2 regions of the Actinoplanes sp. NPDC051633 genome follow, and region 2 is predicted to be linked to the other one. Evidence: riboswitches for the same ligand, from Rfam matches in the RefSeq annotation. Region 2 holds a riboswitch; the other holds the start of a gene.

Region 1 (7,491 bases), on a different contig from region 2:
ACGGCGAGGCGTTGTACGCCACCGATGACCTGGCCTGGCTCGGCCGGCTGGCCCATCACAAGCGCACCGAGATGAACGGTGACCGGGTGATGTTCAACGTCAACCGCCACCTCAACCTGACCAACGTCTGCTCGGCGAGCTGCGCGTACTGCTCTTTCCAGCGCAAGCCGGGGGAGAAGGCCGCGTACACGATGCGGATCGACGAGGCGGTACGCAAGGCCAAGGAGATGGAGGATGAGCAGCTCACCGAGCTGCACATCGTCAACGGCCTGCACCCCACGCTGCCGTGGCGCTACTACCCCAAGGTGCTGCGCGAGCTGAAGGCGGCGCTGCCGGACGTCAAGCTCAAGTGCTTCACCGCGACCGAGGTGCAGTGGTTCGAGAAGATCAGCGGGCTGCCCGCCGACGAGATCCTCGACGAGCTGATGGACGCCGGGCTCGAGTCGCTGACCGGCGGCGGCGCCGAGATCTTCGACTGGGAGGTCCGGCAGCACATCGTCGACCACAACTGCCACTGGGAGGACTGGTCGCGCATCCACCGCCTGGCGCACAGCAAGGGCATGAAGACGCCGGCCACGATGCTCTACGGCCACATCGAGGAGCCGCGCCACCGGGTCGACCACGTGATGCGGCTGCGTGAGCTGCAGGACGAGACGGGTGGCTTCGCGGTCTTCATCCCGTTGCGCTACCAGCACGACTTCGTCGACTCGCAGGATGGCGTGGTGCGCAACCGGATCCAGTCCCGCACCACGATGGCGGCGCCGGCCGAGTCGCTCAAGACCTTCGCGGTGTCCCGGCTGATGTTCGACAACGTGCCGCACCTGAAGAACTTCTGGGTCATGCACGGCCTGTCGGTGGCCCAGCTGTCGCTGAACTTCGGCGTCGACGACCTCGACGGCTCGGTGGTGGAATACAAGATCACCCACGACGCCGACTCCTACGGCACGCCGGCCACCATGCACCGGGAGGACCTGCTCAACCTGATCTGGGACGCGGGCTTCCAGCCGGTGGAGCGCAACACCCGCTACGAGGTGGTCCGCGAGTACGACAAGCCGACCTCGCTGGCCGAGCGTCGCAGCGAGCCGCAGAAGGTCTGGGCGTAGGCTCTTTGTCGTCATGACCGAGACCAGGAGTGAGCGGCGTCCGCGCCGCGGGCCCGACGGCCGGCTGGCCACCTTCCCGGATCTGGCCGGGGTGGCGCTGGCCGGGCTGGTCTGCGGCTTCGTGGTGCTGCTCGTCTTCGAGGGCGTGATGTCGCTGCTGCGGCTGTCCGAGTTCGGCGACGCCAGCGGCTGGATCGCGCTGGTCCTGCCGGTGTGGCTGTTCACCGAGGAGTTCCGGGCGGCCGGCTGGGGCGCGGGCCGGATCATCGTGGCGATCCTCGGCGCCGGCTTCGGTGTGGCGATCGGCATGACCCTCGCCGGTCTCAGCGCCGGTCCGTTCCCGCCGCTGGTCAGCGGCGCGATCGGCGCTCTCGGACTGACCGTGGTCTACAGCGCGGTCTGGTTCTACGGTCTGCGGTGGCTGAGCCATCGCATCGGTGGATAGATCCGGAGATTGCCGTGCCCCCATCCGTCAAATACACCCTCGGACGTCTCGGACTGTTCCTGCTCTTCCTGGTGCTGCTCCTGCCGGTGCCGCTGAACTTCCTGGTCAAAGTCATGATCGCGTTCGTGCTGTCGGCGATCGCGTCGTTCTTCGTGCTGACCAAGTGGCGCGACGAGATGGCCGAGCGGCTCGGCGAGACGGCGGCGAAGCGCAAGGCCGAGAAGGAGCGTCTGCGGGCCGCGCTGGCCGGGGACGAGTCGGCCGCCGCGGTCGGCGACCGAGTTGACCGCGTCGACCAGGCCGATCCCGGCAAGGGATAACGCGCGGTTAGGGGGCTAGTCGGCATGGCCCCCGGATATTGCCAACGGTCTATGCCGGGTGGTGAGGTGACGGAAACCCCTTCCCCCGGAGGTCGTTCATGAGACGACGAATCACCGTGACGCTGTCCGCCGCCGTCCTGGCCGCCGCCGTCGTGTCCGGCGCCGCCCTGGCCGCGGCCGCCCCGGCCGGCGCGGAGCCCGGCCCCGAGGCCTCCGCGCAGTACGAGGTCTTCGACGTGCGCACCTCGGCGCAGCGCAGCCTGGTGGCCCGCACCGGCGCCGCGATCGACGGCGCCGAGCACGCCGTCGTCACCGTCACCGCGACCAGTGCCGAGGTCAAGTCGATCCGCGCGCTGGGCTTCAAGGTGGAGCGAGTCCCCGACTCGCTGCCGCAGGGCGCGATCGGGACCCTGGACTTCCCGTCCCGCGACGCCGCTTTCCACAACTACAGCGAGCAGATCGCCGAGGTGAACCGCGTGGTGGCGGCGTACCCGGCGATCGCCAAGAAGCAGACCATCGGGACGTCCTACGAGGGACGTGCCATCGTCGCGGTGAAGATCTCCGACAATGTGGCCACCGACGAGAGCGAGCCCGAGGTCCTCTACGACGCGCAGCACCACGCGCGCGAGCACCTCACCGCCGAGATGACCCTCTACCTGCTCAACGAGTTCACCTCGAAGTACGCGACCGACTCCCGCGTCCGGTCCACCGTGGACTCACGCGAGATCTGGATCATCCCCGCGGTGAATCCGGACGGCTCCGAGTACGACATCGCCACCGGCAGCTACCGCTCGTGGCGCAAGAACCGGCAGCCCAACGGCTCGTCCCGCAACGTCGGCACCGACCTGAACCGCAACTATGGCTACAGGTGGGGCTGCTGCGGTGGCTCGTCGGGCAACACCGGCTCCGACACCTACCGCGGCACCGCGGCCTTCTCCGCGCCGGAGACCCGGGTGGTGCGGGACTTCGTGAACAGCCGCGTCGTCGGCGGGGTGCAGCAGATCAAGGCGGCGATGGACTTCCACACGTACTCGGAACTGGTCCTCTGGCCCTTCGGGCACACGACCGCGAACACCACGACGGGCATGAACGCGGACCAGAACAACACGTTCGCGACGCTGGGCCGTTCGATGGCCGCGACGAACAACTACACCCCGGAGCAGTCGAGCGATCTCTACATCACCGACGGCGACCTGCTCGACTGGCTGTGGGGCACGCACAAGATCTTCGCCTACACCTTCGAGATGTATCCGCGGTCGTCCTCGGGCGGCGGGTTCTATCCGCCGGCCAGCGTCATCGCGCGGGAGACCAGCCGCAACCGGACCGCGGCGCTGCTGCTCGCCGAGGCGGCCGACTGCCCGTACAAGGTCATCGGCAAGGAATCCACGTACTGCTGATTCATCGCTTGCGTTGCAAAGCTACCTGTCGTAGCTTTAGGGCTATGACAGGTAGTTTTCATGCCTAGGGCAGGACTTTCCCGCGCCGCCGTCGTCGACGTCGCGCTGGCGCTCGTGGACGAGAAGGGCGTCGAGGCGCTCAGCCTGGCCGCCGTCGCCGACCGGGCCGGGGTGGCCGCGCCGTCGCTCTACAAGCACGTGGGCAGCCTCGCCGACCTTCGTGAGCTGATGGCCGAGCAGGTGATCAAACAGGTCACCACGTTGTTCGCCGGCGAGGTGATGGGCCGCAGCGGCGACGAGGCCGTCGCCGCGTTGCTGCGGGCCTACCGGGCGTACGTGCTGGCGAACCCCGGACGATATGCGCTCGCCCCGCTCGACCCGCTGCGCGGCTCCCCTCAGCTGGCGCGAGCGGCCGGCGACCTGCTGGACGTGTTCATCGCGGTGGTGCGCGGCTACGGGCTGACCGAGTCGGCGGCCACGCACGCGATCCGGCGGATGCGGGCCGCGGCGCACGGCTTCGCAAGCCTCGAGGCCGGCGGCGGCTTCGGCCAGCCCGAGGACGTCGACGAGTCGTACGAGATGCTCGTCGACATGGTCCTGCGGAGCCTGCGATGAGCGGGGTGATCGCATTGGCCTTCGCCGGGGTGATGTTCCTGCTCTACCCGGCGGTGCGGCCGTGGAACGACGAGACGACCCAGGCGGGCGCGCAGGCGTCGATGGGCTCGGACGCGTGGGTGGCATCGCACTTCTTCGCGATGCTCGGCTTCATCGCGGTGCCGCTGGCTCTGCTCGCCCTGCGCCGGGTGGTGCCGGGCAGGCTGACCACGGCGGCGCTCCTGACCGGCTGGATCGGCGCGGGCCTGACGCTGCCGTACTACGGCGCGGAGGACTTCGGCCTGCACGGCGCGGCGCTGTCCTCCACTGCGGACCTGGTCGCCCTGGCCGACGACGTCCGGTACGGCCCGGTGGCGGCGACGACCTTCGCGGCCGGCCTGGCGTTGCTGGCGGCGAGCGGAGTTCTCACAGCGGTGGCGGTGTGGCGCTCAGGCGTGCTGCCGCGCTGGGCGGGCGTGCTCTTCGGTGTGGGCCTCGCCCTGTTCATCCCGCAGTTCTACCTGGGGCCCGCGGCCCGCATCGCGCACGGGGTCCTCCTGGCCGTCGGCTGCTGGCTGCTGGCGACAACCTGGTGGCGCTCTCTACAGGTGTCGGCGAGCCTCGGCCGCGAATCGCGGCAGTCCGGTCCGGTCGAGCAACGCCAATAGACCGGGCACGGTCTTCGGCTCACGCCGGTGCGCGGCGGCTTGGGCGATCAGCGCACGTACGGTCCGGGCGGGGTAGAGGTCGAGCTGGTCGAGGAGGAAATCGTCGGGATGCACAGCCTCCACGTCGAAGGGTTTCAGCGCTTCCGCGCCGAAGTCCGACATGTTGAAGGTGACGATGACCTCAGCGTTCGCGCGGGTGGCCGCCGCCAGGACGTGCCGATCTTTGACGTCGTTGGTCATCCGATCGATCAGCGACTCGTATCCCTGGACCATCGCGTCCGGGAACGCATCGGTCATCAGGCGTATCCGACGGTCGACGGGCCCCGCGGGCAAACCGCGCTTCGTCAAGTTGCGCCGCAGCTCGGCCATCACGTCGGCGGACCAAAGTGGGCGGAAGGCTTCCTGCTCTGCGAGACGCAACAGCGTGTCGCAAAGGTAGGCGGGGTATAGAACGCAGGTGTCGAGGAACGCTGGAAAGGCCATCGTGTCGGGTTATCTCGTGGCCTCTGGGGTTGTGGTGGCGCCGTACAGGCCCATGTCCTCGGCGTCTGCGGTCATCTCGTCCAGCGCCGACCGCCGCTCGCTGCGGGTGCGGCTCTGATAATCGACCACGTCGGCAAGGAGCAGGCGCCGGTGCCGGCCGCGCCTCGTGTACGGAATGAAGCCCTCGGTCAGCAGGCGCACCAGCGTCGGCCGGGAAACACCGAGCAGATCGGCGGCCTCCTGAGTGGTCAGCATGGTGTTGTGCGGCGCGAGCGTGATCGCCATCCCCTGGGACAGGGAGTCGACCACCAGCCGCAACAGCTCGTGAAGCTCGTCGGGCAGCACGAGCTCGGAACCGTCCGGACCGATCAGCCGAGCTCCGGCGCGGCCGCCGGGCCCGGCCAGCTCGCGCGCCAGTCGATTCAGGTCGGAGAGATCCTCCGGTGGAAAGACCGTCCGCTCTTTCGTGCCCATACCCATGACCACCAGCGTAGCGCTATTCGAACAAAACGAAAGTGCTAGCGTTCTGGGGACCGCGTCTCAGCGAAGCCGGTGGGAAACCGGCGCTGTCCCGCAACTGTGATGCCCCCGGATGAGGGGTCTAGCCAGGTCGCCTGGATGCCGGTCGCGAACCAGCGCTCTCGGGGAGGGGCGCCTCGCGGACGGGACGTTCTCCAGCACCTTGCCCTGTCGGCGAAGCACCACAAGCCCGGCCGACAGGAGGAAGCATGAACAGACGTCTGCTGACCACGGTGATCGCCGCCGCCACCCTTTTGCTCGCAGGGTGCGCCGGTGGTGACGACGACGGCGGGGCCACCGGCCCGGCGCCCAGCGCCAGTGCCGCGTACCCCGTCACGGTCGGATCTCTGACCTTGGACAAACGGCCCGAGCGGATCATCTCGCTCACCCCGACGGCGACCGAGATGCTCTTCGCCATCGGCGCGGGACCGCAGGTCACCGCCGTCGACGACCAGTCGAACTACCCGGCCGACGCGCCCCGCACAGACCTGTCCGGCTTCAAGCCGAACGCCGAGGCCATCGCCGCGAAGAACCCCGACCTCGTGGTGCTCTCCGACGACCTCAACAAGATCGTCGACCAGCTCACCAAGCTCAAGATCCCGACGTTCCAGACGCCGTCGGCCAAGTCGCTGGACGAGACCTACAGCGAGATCGGGCAGCTCGGCACGCTGACCGGGCACCAGGACGAGGCGACCGCGCTGACCGGCCGCATGAAGGCCGACATCGACAAGATCGTGGCCGGGGTGCCGAAGCGCGACAAGGCGCTCAGCTACTACTACGAGCTCGACCCGACACTGTTCACGGTCACGTCCAAGACCTTCATCGGGTCGGTGTTCGGCAAGTTCGGCCTGGTCAACGTCGCGGACCCGGCCGACGCAGACGGCAGCAAGAACGGCTACCCCCAGCTGTCGCAGGAGGCGCTGGTCAAGGCCAACCCGGACATGATCTTCCTCGCCGACAGCAAGTGCTGCGCGCAGTCGGCGGCGACGGTGAAGGCGCGCACCGGCTGGTCGCAGATCACCGCGGTGCGGACCGGACAGGTCATCGCGCTGGACGACGACATCGCGTCACGCTGGGGGCCGCGAGTGGTCGACCTGGTGCAGGCCGTCGCGGACGCGGTGGCCAAGGTCCCGGCGTGACATCCCGGCGCGGGCCGTCCGGGCTGCGACCCGGGTGGCTCGTGGCCGGCGTGGTCGCGGTGCTGATCGCGCTGATCGCGGGCGTTTCGTTCGGCTCGGTGGGGCTGCCGCCGGCCGACGTCGCGGCCGAGCTCCTCAACCTCATCCCGGGGGTACGCGTACACAGCGGCCTCTCGGAGCGAGAGGTCGCGATCATCACCCAGCTGCGTCTACCCCGCGTCGTGCTGGGGCTGCTCGTCGGCGCGATGCTTGCGCTGGCCGGCGCCGCGTACCAGGGTGTCTTCCGCAACCCGCTCGCCGACCCCCACCTGCTCGGGGTGGCGGCCGGCGCGGGCCTGGGCGTCACCGCGGTGATCGCCACGCGCGCTGCGACCGGCGACGCGACCGCGAACCTGCCGATCGGCGTGCCGCTGGCCGCCTTCCTGGGCGCGCTGATCGCGGTGGCGCTGACCTGGGTGCTCGGCGCGACGGGTGGGCGCGGGCGCACCCCGGCGACGCTGATCCTGGCCGGGGTGGCGGTGTCGGCCTTCCTGGCGGCGGCGCAGACCTACCTGATGCAGCAGCAGGTCGACACCCTGCGCCAGGTCTACAGCTGGTTGCTCGGCCGGCTGGCGACCGCCGGCTGGCACGATGTGCTGCTGATCCTTCCGTACGCGCTGATCACGGGCTTGATCGTGCTGTCGCAGCGGCGGGAGCTGGACGTCCTCACGGTCGGCGACGAAGAAGCCGCCAGCCTGGGCCTGCACCCGCAGCGCAGCCGCTATCTGCTGCTGGTGGCCGCCTCGCTGGGCACGGCGGCGGCGGTGTCGGTGTCCGGCCTGAT
Region 2 (7,491 bases):
AGGATCACCCCGGCGATCCGCGCGTTGCCGAAGCTGCGGAAGCCGTGCACCAGCGCCGCCACCGACCGGCCCTGCGCGGCGGCGTCCACGACCAGGATCACCGGCGCGTCGAGCAGCGCGGCCACCTGCGCCGTCGAGCCGGTCTCCCCCGCGCCGGTACGCCCGTCGTACAGCCCCATCACGCCCTCGACCACGGCCAGGTCCGCACCCGCCGACCCGTGCGCGAACAGCGGCCCGATCAGCTCCTCCCCGCACAGCACCGGGTCGAGGTTGCGGCCCGGCCGGTTCGCGGCGAGGGCGTGGTAGCCGGGGTCGATGTAGTCGGGCCCGACCTTGAACGGCGCCACGGTCAGGCCGCGCGCGGCGAAGGCCGCCAGCAGCCCGGTCGCCACGGTCGTCTTGCCGTGCCCCGACGCGGGCGCCGCGATCACCACCCGCGGGACGCTCACCACTCGATGCCCTGCTGTCCCTTGCGGCCGGCGTCCATCGGATGCTTGACCTTGGTCATCTCGGTGACCAGGTCGGCCGCCGCGATCAGGTCGGGGTGCGCGTCGCGGCCGGTGATCACCACATGCTGGGTGCCGGGGCGCGCGGCCAGGGTCCCGACGACGTCCGCGACGTCGACCCAGCCCCACTTCATCGGGTACGTGAACTCGTCGAGCACATAGAACGAGTGCGTCTGCGCGGCCAGGTCCCGCTTGATCTGCGCCCAGCCCTCGGCCGCCTCGACGGCGTGGTCGCGTTCGGTGCCGGGCCGCTGGATCCAGGACCAGCCCTCGCCCATCTTGTGCCAGGTGATCCGCTCGCCGAGCGCCTTGAGCGCCGTCTCCTCGCCAACCCTCCACTTGGGACTCTTGACGAACTGGAACACTCCGATGTCCCAGCCCGCGCTCCAGGCCCGCAACGCCATCCCGAACGCGGCCGTCGACTTGCCCTTGCCGTGTCCGGTGTGGACGGCCAGCACGGCCTGCCGGCGTCGCTGCCGCGTGGTCAGCCCGTCGTCGGGCACGACCTCGACCCTCCCCTGCGGCATCAGGCGGCCTCCAGGGCTTCCAGGGGGACCAGGTCGGCGCCGAGGACGGCGGCCAGGCGGCGGGCCAGGCCCAGCCGCACCGGCCCGGACTCGCAGTCGACCACCACCGCCGGGACGCCCGCCAGGCGCGGCGCGACCGTCGCGGGGTCCGGCCCGTTGGTGGCCCGGCCGTCGGTCACGACGATCAACAGCGGCCGGCGGCGGGGATCGCGCCGTCGTTCGGTCGCGATGGTGTTGGCGGCGGCCGTCAGACCCAGAGCCAGAGGGGTACGCCCACCCGTGCGCAGCGTCGCCAGCCGCAGCACGCCGACCTCATGGCTGGACGTGGGCGCCAGCACCTCGTCGGCCGTCCGGCCCCGGAACGTGATCATCCCGACCCGGTCCCGCCGGTGGTAGGCGTCGCGCAGCAGGGACAGCACCGCGGTCTTGACCACGGCCATCCGCTTGCGGGCGGCCATCGAGCCCGAGGCGTCCACCACGAAGAGCACCAGATTCGCCTCGCGGCCGACGTGCACGGCCTCGCGGAGGTCACGCGGGTCGACCGTGCGGGAGCCGCGGTGGATGGCGGCGCGCAGGGTGGCGGGCAGGTGGGGCGCGCCGGCCAGCTTGCCGCGCGGCTCGCGGGAGCCGGCGACCCGGCCGCGCCGCGCCAGCGACGGCGACCGCCGCCCGGCGTGCCCGGCGGCGCCACGCTTGGCGATCCGGAGAGTCCGCGGCCGGTACGCCTGCCCGGCGGCGGCGAGCGACTCGGCGCCCACGGCCTGCTTCGGCCGCTCGCCCGCGCCGGGCTCGTCCGCACCCGACTCGACCGGCGGCGGCGGCGCGGAATCGGTCTCGCCGCCCGGCGGCGTCGGTGGCGACGATGGTGGTGGCGGTGTGGGATCCGGCTCGCCCGGCGGCGGGGGCGGCGGGGGCGGTGGGTCGTCGTCATCGTCCTGACCGGCCGCGTCCAGCGCGTCCTGCAGGCGCTGCTCGTCGCTGCCGGGCGGGTCGAGCGGATCCTTGCGGCGCCGGTGCGGCAGGGCCAGCCGGGCGGCGTCCTGGATGTCGTCGGCGGTCACGGTCGCCCGGCCGTGCCACGCCGCCAGCGCCACCGCGCACCGGGCCACCACGATGTCGGCGCGCATGCCGTCCACCCCGTACGCCAGGCAGATCTTGGCGATCCGGTCCAGCTCCGCGTCCGGCAGCGCCACCGACGACACCGCGGTGCGGGCGGCGGCGATCCGCTCCGCGAGCGCGGCGTCCGCGGAGGCGAAGCGGGAAGCGAAAGCCGCGGGGTCGGCCTCGTAGGCCAGGCGACGCCGCACCACCTCGGCCCGCTGCCCCGGATCGCGCGGCGCGGCCACCGTCACCACCAGCCCGAATCGGTCGACCAGCTGCGGCCGCGGCTCGCCCTCCTCCGGGTTCATCGTGCCGACCAGCAGGAAGCGGGCCGCGTGCTTGACCGAGACACCGTCGCGCTCGACGTGCGCCCGGCCCATCGCCGCCGCGTCCAGCAGCAGGTCGACCAGATGGTCGGGCAGCAGGTTGACCTCGTCGACGTAGAGCGCGCCCCGATGCGCGGCGGCCAGCAGGCCCGGCTCGTACGCCTTCACCCCGTCGGCCAGGGCGCGCTGGATGTCGAGGGTGCCGACGACGCGGTCCTCGGTGGCGCCGACCGGCAGCTCGACCAGGGTGGCGGGACGCGGCCCGTGCGGGGCGGCGGCGTCGTGCGGGCCGTCGGGGCAGTCCGCGTCGGGCGTACCGGGATCGCACGCGAAGCGGCACCCACGCACCACCTCGACCTCGGGCAGCAGCCCGGCCAGCGCACGCACCACCGTGCTCTTCGCGGTGCCTTTCTCACCCCGCACCAGGACCCCGCCGACGGCGGGTGACACCGCGGTGAGCAGCAGGGCCAGGCGCAGGTCGTCGAGGCCGACGACGGCCGAGAACGGGTATGGCGGCTGCACGAACGATCCCCTTCCGGCGGGTGTCCACGCCCGCATGGCGGAATGTCAGAGCGGCCGGAGTTCCTGACTCCCGGGCCCGGCAAGGGGCCCGATCACAGTGGCGGGACCGTCCCGGACTCGCACCGGGTTCCTCCGCGACCGCTCGACCGCCACTCAACCCGACGGACGGTCACGCCGTCAATGTGACGCGTTCGAGACCGCCTCCTCGGTGTCCGGCAACGGCTCCGGTGCGATCTTGTCCAACTCGGCCACCAGGTCGGCCACGGCCAGCGCGGACTGCTCGATCAGCGGTCGCAGCCGCTTGTAGAGGGCGGCGTTCTCCGGATCCGGCACGGTCGGCTCCGCGATGTCCACCAGCGCCGCCGCCTGGTCGAGGTCGGGCAGTTCGCCGAGCGCGTGCCAGCCGAGCAGAACCGCGCCCAGCCCAGTGCCCTCCGGGGTGTCCGCGATCGACACCGGCAGGTCCAGCGCGGCGGCCAGCACGCCCACCCACAGATCGGAGGCGACCGCCCCACCGGTGGCACGGACCTCGGTGACCGGGCCCGCCACCTCGAGCGAGTCACGGACCAGCGCGAGCTGCTGGCACACGCCCTCGACCGCTGCCCGGACGAGGTGCGGCCGGCCGTGCTCGCGCCGCAGGCCGAGGTACGCCCCACGCATCCCGGACCGCCACCACGGCGCCCGCTCCCCCAGCAGGTACGGCAGGCACAGCAGGCCCCCACTGCCGGGCGGCGCGGTCTGCGCCTCGGTCAACAGCGCCGCGTCGATCTCGTCCGCGTCCTCGCCCTCGGCGCCCGGCCGGGCGAACCCGGCGGCGAAGCTCTGCCCGGCCCAGCGGATCACCGACCCGGCGTTGTTCACCGCGCCGCCGATCACCCAGCGGTCCTCGGTGAGCGCGTAGCAGAACAGCCGTCCCGCCTCGTCCGAGGTGGGCCGGTCGACGACCGTGCGCAGGGCCCCGCTGGTGCCCAGCGAGACCGCCGCGACACCGGCCGGGGTCGCGCCGACGCCCAGGTTGGCGAGCGGGCCGTCGCCGGCGCCGACGATCAGCGGGGTGTCCCGGGGAAGGCCGGTCGCGTCGGCGATCTCCGGCTTGAGCGTCCGGGCGAGTGTGGTCGGCACCACCTCGGCGAGCTGGCCGGCCCGCACGCCGGCGATGTCGAGCGCCTCGTCGTCCCAGCGCCGCTCGTGGATGTCGTAGAGGCCGGTCGCCGACGCCACCGACAGGTCCAGGAGGAACTCGCCGGTCAGCCCGGCCAGCACGACCTCCTTGACACCGCCCCAGCGCGGGGTGTCCCGCAGCGTCGACGGGTCGTTCTCCCGCCACCACGCGAGCTTGGTCAGGGGGGACATCGGGTGCACCGGGGTGCCGGTGCGGGCCTGCAGCGCCTTGGCCCGGTCGGCGAGCTTCTCGCTCTGCCGGGCGGCCCGGCCGTCCGCCCAGGTGACCAGCGGCCCGAGCGGCTTCCCGGCGGCGTCCATCGGCACCAGGCCGTGCAGGAAGGCGCTGAGGCTGACCGCCGCCACGCGGTCACCACGGTCGCGGCACTGCTTGGCGATCTCGGCCAGCGCCTCCACCGCGGCCGCCAGCAGCTGGTCGGCGTCCAGCTCCGCGCGGCCCGGGCCGGGCACGGACAGGGGGTAATGCACGCTGGTGTGCGCGCACAGCTCGCCGTCGAGCCCGGCGGCGACGCCCTTGGTGGCGGTGGTCCCGGTGTCGATCGCGATCACGACGTCCATGCGCCGAGGTTAGTCGGGCAGCCGCACCACCGCTGGTCGCGCGCCGCCGCGGGTGACCCGCCACTGGGTCGCGGCCGGCGGCAGCAGGGCGGCGTCGCCCGTCACCGGGATCCAGTCGCCGGCGCCGACCCGATAGGCGATGCTCGCGCCCTCCTCGGCGACCACCCAGCCCAGACCGGCCGGCAGGCGCACCTCCAGGCGTTTCGGCGACTCCGCGACGCCGATCAGGACCGGCTGCGGGGTCACGAAGGCGAAGGTACGCACGGTCCGCCCGGTCACGAGGGTCTGCACCACGAACGGGCGCCCGTCCGGCGAGGCGCCGGCGATCCGCCACTCGCGGACCAGCGGTGGGGTCGGATAGCCGTACCGGTCCTCGTACCCGTCCATGGCCACGACGTCCCAGTCGCTCGAGGCGCCGCCCAGCGTCCGGACCAGCGTCGGCATCGGCGTCCAGCGGACCTCACCCATGTTGATCAGGCCGACCCCTTCGTCGCCGGAGCGCAGCCCGATCGACAGGCCGTCGCTCTGCGCGGGCACGGTGCTGACCGAGGCGCCGTTCGTGAAGGCCAACGGCCGGAAGGTGCGCACGGCCCGTCCCTGGTCGTCCCATCGGACCGCGGACGAGTAGCTGACCGGCCGGTCGTCGTCGACCACAACCAGCACATCGCGCCGGGGCCCGGCCAGGAACGCCGGGCTGTTCGCCGCCTCAGTCAGCATCTGCTCCGTCACCCCCGCCGCCGGCCGGCCGTCGACCGTCCCGACGAACCCGGTCAGCCCGAACTCGACCTGCCCGACCGGGGAGACGACACGCGGTGGCAGGCGCTGCGCGACCAGCGCGACCGGACCGGCCGGCGTACGCCCGGCCCAGGTGACGTGCGGCTCGCCCACGAAGCGGAGTTCGTCGCCGTTGTGCTGCCGCCAGGCGGCCCGGACCCGGCGCAGATAGTCCTCGTCGCCGGCCAGGTCGCCGCGGGTGGGGCGGTCCAGCCGGTTGGAGACCGGCATGACCTCCGGCCCGCCGTTGCGCAGGAGCCGGGCGCCGGCCACCGACCCGCCGGCGGCGACGGCCAGGCCGGCGCCGAGGAGGGTGCGGCGGCGGACCACCCGGCGGCGGCCGCCGGCCCGGACCCGATCGAGCAGGTCGGGCGGCGCGTCGAGGTGCCCGGTCGCGCGGTCCAGTGCGTCGCGTACGCGTGGTACGTCCAGGTCGGTCATGTCATGCTCCCGCTCTCCTGCGAGGTCAGTGCCGATCGCAGGCGGTCGAGCCCGCGCGAGGCGTTGCTCTTGACGACGCCCTCCGAGCAGTCCAGGGCGCGGGCCACCTCGGCGACGGGCAGATCTTCGAGATATCGCAGCACCACGGCGGCGCGCTGCCGCGGCGGCAACTCGTGCAGCGCGTCCAGGACCGCCGCCCGGATCACCACGTCGTCACTGTGGTCGGGCTCGGCGACGTCGTGGTGGGCGAGCGGCGCCTCGGGCCGGCGGCCGCGGCGGCGCCAGCGGTTGGTGGAACGGTTGACCAGGGCGCGGCGGGCGTACGCCTCGGCCGACTCGTTGACGCGGCGCCACCGCACGTACATCTGCTCGAGCACCTCCTGCAGCAGGTCCTCGGCGGCGTGCCGGTCACCGGTCAGCAGGTAGGCCACCCGCAGCAGTCGTGTGCTGCGGGTTCGCACGAACTCGTCGAAGTCGTCGCCCACCCTCGCCCTCCCCCGTCGTGTCACCATCCCTGACACCGCCGCGGCGGGGAAGGTTGCACGTCAGCCGGCGAACTGCTTCTCGTAGGCCGCGCGCAGCTCCTCCCAGCCGTGGTCGCGGGCTTCGTGACCGCGGATCACCCCGACCGGATCGCCGGCCAGCAGCCGCTCGAGGACCGCGACGCAGAGGTGCCAGCCGGCCGCCACCTGCGCCTCGATGCCCGCGTTCGGCGAGCTGTGCCGCAGGGTCAGGCGGGTGCCGGTGGCCGAGGACTCCAGCTCCCAGCGCAGCCGGTCCTCACCCCAGGTGTACTCGAGCAGGCGCGGCTCGTCGGCGATCAGCACGGTGGACGGCAGGTCGACGCGCTCCGCACCGTCCACCATGGTCAGCGTGGCGTCGCCGGTGGTGGCCAGCGGCCGGGACGCCGCGTAGGGCGCCCACCGGTCGATCTCCGCCGGGTCGGTCAGCGCGGCCCACACCCGCTCGGGCGCGTGCCGCAGCTCCCGCACGAAGATCAGCGTCCAGGCGCCGTCGCGGCCCGGGACGACGGTGGCGCCGGTCGGGGGTCCGGAATCGAAAGACATGATCACTCCAGTCTTGGGTTGCGGTCGAGGTGATGTTCCAGCCGGTCGAGGCTCCGGCTCCAGAGCTCCCGGTACGGCCGCAGCCACGCGTCCAGCTCTTGAAACGGCCCCGGCTCGAGCCGGTAGATGCGCTGCTGGGCGGCCGGGCGGACGCTCACCACCCCGGCGTCGCGCAGCACGCGCAGATGCTTGGACACCGCGGGCTGACTCATCCCCAGCTCCGCGACGAGCTCGGCCACGCTGCTCTCCCGCACCCGGAGCGTCTCCACGATGCGCCGCCGGGTCGGCTCGGCCAGCACGGCGAGGGTGTCCACTGCCATGGCCTTAACATGCCACGCCGGTTATATAACCGTCAAGGCATGAGGGCGCCGTGACATGATCGAGGTGTGCGGGTGCTCATCGTGACGTCGGGCTCGGTCGGCGACGCGGCGCCGTACACGGGGCTGGGCGCCCGCCTCCAGGCCGCCGGCCACGAGGTCACGGTGGC

The links. Region 2 has a riboswitch for cobalamin ahead of AB0M20_RS10010 (VWA domain-containing protein). Riboswitches for the same ligand answer to the same signal wherever they lie in the genome.
Region 1: linked by a shared signal. The riboswitch ahead of AB0M20_RS05280 (ABC transporter substrate-binding protein) and the one ahead of AB0M20_RS10010 (VWA domain-containing protein) in region 2 are both predicted to bind cobalamin.

Annotation. Positions count from the first base shown of each region.
Region 1 is NZ_JBFAZH010000049.1:5,481-12,971, forward strand. It holds gene mqnE (aminofutalosine synthase MqnE) at 1-1,103, shown strand, start outside; gene AB0M20_RS05245 (hypothetical protein) at 1,117-1,548, shown strand; gene AB0M20_RS05250 (DUF4229 domain-containing protein) at 1,563-1,868, shown strand; gene AB0M20_RS05255 (M14 family metallopeptidase) at 1,967-3,265, shown strand; gene AB0M20_RS05260 (WHG domain-containing protein) at 3,326-3,880, shown strand; gene AB0M20_RS05265 (hypothetical protein) at 3,877-4,527, shown strand; gene AB0M20_RS05270 (PIN domain-containing protein) at 4,462-5,010, opposite strand; gene AB0M20_RS05275 (helix-turn-helix domain-containing protein) at 5,020-5,490, opposite strand; cobalamin riboswitch at 5,521-5,644, shown strand; gene AB0M20_RS05280 (ABC transporter substrate-binding protein) at 5,739-6,668, shown strand; gene AB0M20_RS05285 (iron ABC transporter permease) at 6,665-7,491, shown strand, end outside.
Region 2 is NZ_JBFAZH010000118.1:1,079-8,569, reverse strand. It holds gene AB0M20_RS10020 (cobyrinate a,c-diamide synthase) at 1-452, opposite strand, end outside; gene cobO (cob(I)yrinic acid a,c-diamide adenosyltransferase) at 446-1,033, opposite strand; gene AB0M20_RS10010 (VWA domain-containing protein) at 1,033-2,982, opposite strand; cobalamin riboswitch at 3,017-3,148, opposite strand; gene AB0M20_RS10005 (gluconokinase) at 3,160-4,722, opposite strand; gene AB0M20_RS10000 (hypothetical protein) at 4,732-5,937, opposite strand; gene AB0M20_RS09995 (SigE family RNA polymerase sigma factor) at 5,934-6,422, opposite strand; gene AB0M20_RS09990 (SRPBCC family protein) at 6,483-7,004, opposite strand; gene AB0M20_RS09985 (metalloregulator ArsR/SmtB family transcription factor) at 7,007-7,324, opposite strand; partial or broken gene AB0M20_RS09980 (glycosyltransferase) at 7,397-7,491, shown strand, end outside.